DNA from 2 places in the Variovorax sp. 10N432 genome. Region 2 is predicted to be linked to the other one. Evidence: riboswitches for the same ligand, from Rfam matches in the RefSeq annotation. Region 2 holds a riboswitch; the other holds the start of a gene.
What was found. A riboswitch is a leader RNA that binds a small molecule or an ion and turns the genes downstream of it on or off. The one in region 2 is predicted to bind ZMP and ZTP.
Positions count from the first base shown of each region.

Region 1: it holds a riboswitch for ZMP and ZTP, as region 2 does, so the genes downstream of both, glyA (serine hydroxymethyltransferase) here and AC1DF3_RS05210 (tetrahydrofolate dehydrogenase/cyclohydrolase catalytic domain-containing protein) in region 2, are expected to answer to the same signal.

Region 1 covers NZ_JBFTHX010000007.1:189,803-193,197, forward strand. Annotated here, with positions in the region: gene AC1DF3_RS11255 (DUF748 domain-containing protein) at 1-77, opposite strand, end outside; gene AC1DF3_RS11260 (transglycosylase SLT domain-containing protein) at 673-1,518, shown strand; ZMP/ZTP riboswitch at 1,557-1,684, shown strand; gene glyA (serine hydroxymethyltransferase) at 1,726-2,970, shown strand; gene nrdR (transcriptional regulator NrdR) at 2,986-3,395, shown strand, end outside.
Region 2 covers NZ_JBFTHX010000003.1:192,779-196,173, reverse strand. Annotated here, with positions in the region: gene AC1DF3_RS05215 (hypothetical protein) at 18-353, shown strand; gene AC1DF3_RS05210 (tetrahydrofolate dehydrogenase/cyclohydrolase catalytic domain-containing protein) at 533-1,408, opposite strand; ZMP/ZTP riboswitch at 1,432-1,511, opposite strand; gene AC1DF3_RS05205 (GNAT family N-acetyltransferase) at 1,555-1,977, opposite strand; gene AC1DF3_RS05200 (GntR family transcriptional regulator) at 1,997-2,731, opposite strand; gene AC1DF3_RS05195 (aromatic ring-hydroxylating dioxygenase subunit alpha) at 3,021-3,395, shown strand, end outside.

The DNA of each region.
Region 1 (3,395 bases), on a different contig from region 2:
CAGACCGCCAGCAGGATCAGCAGCGTCCAGAGCCCGCGCCGCACCCATTTGTTCTGTTTCAGCAAAGCAGCATTCATCGATGGGGAGTGTGCCCCAAACCCATGGCGGCCCCAAAGTGAGAAAGCCCGGCGGCTCGACGCGAAGTCAGGCCTCCGGGCTCGATGGCGGGCGAAACGCCCATGCCATCTTTTCGCTCGACCGGAAGTTCAATCGTTCCGGTCATGCTGGCAGCAAGGGATTGCCACCGTTGGGCCTCAGCCGCTGGACCGTCGGATTTTGCTCGTCGGGCCACTGGACCTTGGTAGACGCCTGATAGCTCAGGCAATTAGAGCCTATGCGCTATGCGGATGGATTGCAAATCGCGTTTTCAATGGATCTCGTGCAGCCGATTCGTGCACTATTTCATACATTTCTTTACATCGAAATTAGAATATCAGACCTATCTTATATTCTTGACCAGATATTTAGCGGTCCCTAGAATGCCAATCTTTCCCGAGCCCCCGAGTGGCCGGACTCTCCCAAATCCGCTGCCGGCATCTGCCGGCTTGATCAGGCGGCCGCGCTCTCTCCCTATTTTTCGCGCGGTCCTGATTCGTACCAATCCAAGCGCCGCTTCCTTTCTGCTCCGCCCCCGTGGCGCTGCGAACGGGTGCCGCACAGAAAGGAAGAGCGATGAAACAGGCGTTAGATGCCACAGCCCGCGGGCTACGGACCTTCGTGTCCGACGTGGTCGACGGCTTCTTCGAGATCACCCACAACAGCTTCGCCCTGCTCGGGCTGGCGACCGTGTTCGCCGTTCTGGCGCTGGCCGCCCGCCCGGACCTGCGGCAGACCGGCGAAGAGCAGCTGATGGGCTGGCTGCAATCGCGCAAGCCCGTGCCCRAGGCCGTCGAGGTCAGCGACCTGGAGCCCACCGCGATCGAGCGGACCACCGCCGCCAGCCCTCACGAACTGCCCAAGCAGCAGGCCGCGGTGGCCTACTGGCTCAGCAAGAAGTACCGGGTGGCGGCCGAGCCATTGAGCGTGCTGGTCGCCGAGGCTTTCGACCTCGGCAAGAAAACCAAGCTCGACCCGACCCTGATCCTGGCGATCATGGCGGTCGAGTCCAGCTTCAATCCCTTCGCCCAGAGCCAGGTCGGCGCCCAGGGCCTGATGCAGGTCATGACCCGGGTCCACGGCGAGAAGTACGAAAGCGCCGGCGGAACCCTGACCGCCTTCGACCCGGTGACCAACATGCGCGTCGGCGTCAAGGTGCTGCAGGAATGCATCGCCCGCGCCGGCTCCCTCGAGGGCGGCCTGCGCTACTACGTCGGCGCCGCCAATCTGACCGAGGACGGCGGCTATGCCGGCAAGGTGCTGGCCGAGCACGAGCGGCTGCGCCAGGTGGTCGCCGGCCGCGCGCCGCCCACGACGACGCCGGCGCCGCGCGCCAATCCGGTCCAGGTCGTGGCGCCGCCGGCAGCGGCCAAGCCGGCCCAGCCTGATCCGCAGCAAGTCGCCCTGCTCGGCGATTCCTAGCCCTTCGGGCCGCGCCGGCGCCCGCCGTCGGCTACACTCGGCCGGCACGCGACTGGCGATAGGCGCAACCCTTTTCAGGTGCATTGCGCTGACGTGGACTACCACTGGGAAGCGTGCCGCCCGCGGTTCGTTTGCGGGTGATCAGCCGTTCGCCTGGGCAGCCCTTGTTTGGTTGAAGAACAAGGACCATCGTCTTGAAGGACTGCCATGTACCACCGCAATATCCTGGTCGAACAGACCGATCCTGAAATCTGGGCTGCCATCCAGGCCGAGAACGCCCGCCAGGAGCACCACATCGAGCTGATCGCGAGCGAAAACTACGCCTCGCCGGCCGTCATGGCCGCCCAGGGCTCGCAGCTCACCAACAAGTACGCCGAGGGCTATCCGGGCAAGCGCTATTACGGCGGCTGCGAGCACGTCGACGTGGCCGAGCAGCTGGCCATCGACCGCATCAAGCAGATCTTCGGCGCCGACGCCGCCAACGTGCAGCCGCATTGCGGCGCCTCGGCCAACGAGGCCGTGATGCTGGCCTTCCTGAAGCCCGGCGACACCATCATGGGCATGAGCCTGGCCGAAGGCGGCCACCTGACCCACGGCATGCCCCTCAACATGAGCGGCAAGTGGTTCAATGTCGTGAGCTACGGCCTGAACGCCGACGAAGCCATCGACTACGACGCCATGGAACGCAAGGCGCACGAGCACCTGCCCAAGCTGATCATCGCCGGCGCCTCGGCCTATTCGCTGCGGATCGACTTCGAGCGCTTCGCCAAGGTCGCCAAGGATGTCGGCGCCATCTTCATGGTCGACATCGCCCACTACGCCGGCCTGGTGGCAGCAGGCGTGTACCCGAACCCGGTGCCGCACGCGGACGTCGTCACCTCGACCACCCACAAGAGCCTGCGCGGCCCGCGCGGCGGCATCATCCTGATGAAGTCGCAGCACGAGAAGGCGATCAACAGCGCCATCTTCCCCGGCCTGCAGGGGGGCCCGCTGATGCACGTGATCGCGGCCAAGGCGGTGGCCTTCAAGGAAGCGCTGTCGCCCGAGTTCAAGGCCTACCAGCAGCAAGTCGTGACCAATGCACGGATCGTCGCCGAGACGCTGACCGAGCGCGGCCTGCGCATCGTCAGCGGCCGTACCGAAAGCCACGTGATGCTGGTCGACCTGCGCGCCAAGGGCATCACCGGCAAGGAAGCCGAAGCCGTGCTGGGCGCGGCCCACATGACGATCAACAAGAACGCGATCCCGAACGACCCCGAAAAGCCGATGGTCACCAGCGGCGTGCGCATCGGCACGCCGGCGATGACCACCCGCGGCTTCAAGGACGAGGAAGCGCGCGCCACCGCCAACCTGATCGCCGACGTGCTCGAGAACCCGCGCGACGCAGCGAACATCGATGCGGTGCGGGCCAAGGTGCACGCGCTCACCAGCCGCTTCCCGGTCTACAAATAACCGGCACGACAGCGCATGAAGTGCCCCTTCTGCGGTCATCTGGAGACCCAGGTCATGGAGACCCGGGTCTCGGAAGACGGCGACTTCGTGCGCCGCCGGCGCCAGTGCGGAGGCTGCGACAAGCGCTTCACCACCTACGAGCGGCCGGACGTCAACTTTCCGGTGGTGGTCAAGAAGGACGGCAGCCGGGCCGACTTCGACACCGCCAAGGTGCGGGCCTCGATGATGCTGGCGCTGCGCAAGCGGCCGGTCGGCATCGAACAGATCGACATCGCGCTGCTGCGCATCGAACAAGAGCTGCTGTCCAGCGGCTTGCGGGAGATCGAATCGACCAAGGTCGGCGAACTGGTCATGCGCGAGCTCAAGCGGCTCGACAAGGTGGCCTACGTGCGCTTCGCCTCGGTCTACCGCAGCTTCGAGGACGT
Region 2 (3,395 bases):
TCAAAGGAGATACCGTGATGGCTTTTTCTCGAATCGCATCGGGAGTCTTGCTCTCGGGTTGTGTCGCGCTCGGTGCCAGCTATTCGTTTGCCCAGACGTCGCCGTCAGAGCGTGAGGCTGCGGCCGCCGCCCAGGCAAAGCGCCAAGGCAAGCTGCCGACCAAGGGCGATGAACAGTATCTTCAGAACGCGCTCAAGCGCTGCGAACGCCAGCCGGAGGGGACTGCGCGAGACGCTTGTGTCAAGCGCGTGACTGACGCCGGCGACACCACGACACGGGGTAGTGTCGAAGGGGGCGGGAAGATTCGCACCAACACCATGCAGGTGCCTGCGACCGAAGCGCCCAAGAAATGAGGGCGCCACCCTGGCGCGAGACGCGCTACCGTGCGGCGACCAGTCGTTGCCGCTCGGTTGAAGGTCCGATTGCTGGCTGATTCCGTCTAGCCGCTACGGGCGGCGTGTTCACCATCGATGCTCAACGCAGGCAAGCGCGAAATCGCTGACTGACTGCGGATTCTGCAGTCAAGCCCACCTCACCGTGGCGTTTCTTTCGACTGTGACTCGGCCGCTTGTAGCGTTTGCTCAAGCAGAACCGATATTGTCATCGGCCCGACGCCGCCGGGCACAGGTGTGACGGCTGAACACCGGCTCATTAGATTGCGAGGCTCGATATCACCGATGCCGCCAGCGTGGTAGCCCGCATCGACAACGACCGAATCATCGGCAATCCAATCGGCAGCGATAAAGTGCGGTTTGCCCAATGCACCGACAACAATCTGCGCGCGCCGCACTTCTCGCTCCAGATTTCGCGTGCGGGAATGACAGAGAGTGACGGTGGCTCCAGCATTGGAAAGCATCAACGCCATCGGCTTTCCAAGGATGGCGCTCCGGCCGACCACGACTGCTCGCTGGCCGGCAATCTCAATGCCGTAGTCAGTCAGCAGCCTCATGATTCCAGAGGGGGTAGCCGAACCAAACGCTTCTTGTCCCAATGCCATGCGCCCGAATCCATGAGAGGTGACGCCATCGACATCCTTGTCGATTCGAATGCAATCGAAGCAAGCGCGTTCGTCTATGTGCAACGGTACCGGGTGCTGCAACAGAATGCCATGGACGTCAGGGTCCTTGTTGAGCGCATCGATGACGTCACACACCTCTCTTGTGCTGGCTGACGCAGGCAACACCAGCGCCTTCGAGTGCATTCCGACGCGCCGGCATGCGTTGGCCTTCATTCGGACGTAGACCGCCGAAGAAGGGTCGTCGCCGACCAGGATGGTGGCGAGAGTGGGCACGCGGCCCTGGTGTCGTAGCGCAAAGCCGCGAATCGACTCCGTGAGTTTGGCTTCGCAACGCACTGCGAGCGCTTTGCCGTCGAGAACGACACATTCAGACCTGGTGCCACCGTTCATATCAGTTTCCTTGCAGGAAAACAGTCGGGTGCCCAGGCGAGCGGCAATGATTCGCCTGCGCTCCACGGTGGAACTCACCTTATCGCCAGTTACGCGGGCGGAGCAATGATAGATGACCAGTGACGCCGCATCCTGCCCCTTGCACCTCAGAGCTTCTTCATCATGAACGCCAGGTAGAACCCATCGGTGTGGTTGTCGATGCGCCCGAACTCCTGGTAGCCGCGCTTCGCATAGAAGTCGCGGGCCTGCCATTCGAAGGTATCGAGCTTGGCGCTGTGCGCGCCCAGGCGCTTCGCCTGCGTCTCGGCCTGCCCAAGCAGCTCGCTGCCAAGCCCGGCTGTCCTGGCCGCCTCGTCGACCCAAAGCACGTCGATGTGGAGCCAGTAAAGGAAGACGTAGCCGCGAAGCCCTCCGACCATTCGACCTTGCTCATCCCTTGCGCTCAGCCATACCGGTTGAGATTCGGGATACTCGCCCACGAATTCGTAGTTGAAGTGGCGCAGCCGTCGACCGAGCTCGCCCGACCGCACCTCCTCTTGCGTCGCTTCGACGATGGTCCAGGCTGTCATGGCGGGCACAGCGCCCCTGTCAGGGCCGCGTCTTCCCAGCCACCAGCCGCATCCCCGGCATCAGTTCGGCCGCGAGCTCCGGCCGTTCGAGCGCGTAGTCGAGGTTCATGCGTGCGATCTCGACGTGCTCCTCGCCCAGCGCCTGCGCGCGCGAGCCTTGCCCGCGCTCGATCGCCTGCACCATCGCGTGGTGCGTGCGGTGGGCCTGCTTCATCCACTGGTGCCCCTCCTCCATCGACGACTGCATCGGCAGCATGGCGCTCGGCGACGCGAAGGGCTGGCCGTCCAGCATGTCCATCACGCGCTGGAGCGCGACATTGCCGCAGCCCTGCATGATCAGCTGGTGGAAGCGGTCGTTCATCTGGACGTAGGCCGCGTAGTCGTCCAGGCCCATTTCGGGCTTGTTGACCGCCTTGTCGCCCTCGTCGAGGCAGTCGTGAAGGTCGCGCAGCAGCTGGCGCGAGGCACCGTCCTCGGCCAGCAGACGGGCCGCGAAGCCTTCGATCACGCCGCGCACGCGGATCGCGTCGGCGATCTCCTGAGACGTGAAGCGGCGCATCTGGTAGCCGCCGCTCGGCGACTGCTCGATCAGGCCCTCGTGCTCCAGGCTGGTGAGCGCCAGCCGCACGGGCGTGCGCGAGGCGCCGAGCTTCTCCGCCAGCGGGATCTCGGCCAGCCGCTCGCCGGGCACGAATTCGCCCTTGAGGATCAGGTCGCGAAGTTGAACCAGCACACGGTTTTGTTGGGAGTCCATCTGGAGCAGCGGAACGAAGAATGCCTCGATTCTAAGGAGATCAGCCGTGGCTGCACACAGTCAGGCCAACTTGGTCCGATTGTTGCATACATGTCGCAAGCAGTGCATTCAGAAAGAGAAAATGCACCTCGAAGATGCGTCGACTTCTAAGTAATAACCCTTGTTTTAGCGCCTGAATGCCCCCGCAGGAATCTAAATGGATTGACCTGGATCAGAAATCGCCCAGACAATGTATGCAATTGCATGCAGCGCATGTTTCAGACAGTCACCCCCACGATGGAGCACCCCCATGATCAGTGCAGAACAGAATGATTTCATCACCCGGGTCGGCCGGGGCACCCCCGCCGGCACGCTGTTGCGCCGCTACTGGCAGCCGGTGGCGCTGGCCGACGAACTCGCCGGTCCGCGCCCGGTCAAGGCGGTGCAGCTGATGGGCCAGCACTTCGTCCTGTTCCGCGACGAGCAGGGCCAGCTGGGCATGCTCGACCGCGACTGTCCGCACCGCGGCGCCGACCTGGCTTTCGGCCGCCTCGAGCACGGCGGCCTGCGCTGCCCCTTCCATGGCTGGCTGTTCGACGCCAAGGGCAACTGCCTCGAAACCCCCGCCGAGCCCGTGGGCAGCAAGCTCTGCACCCGCATCAAGCAGGCCGCCTATCCGGTGGTC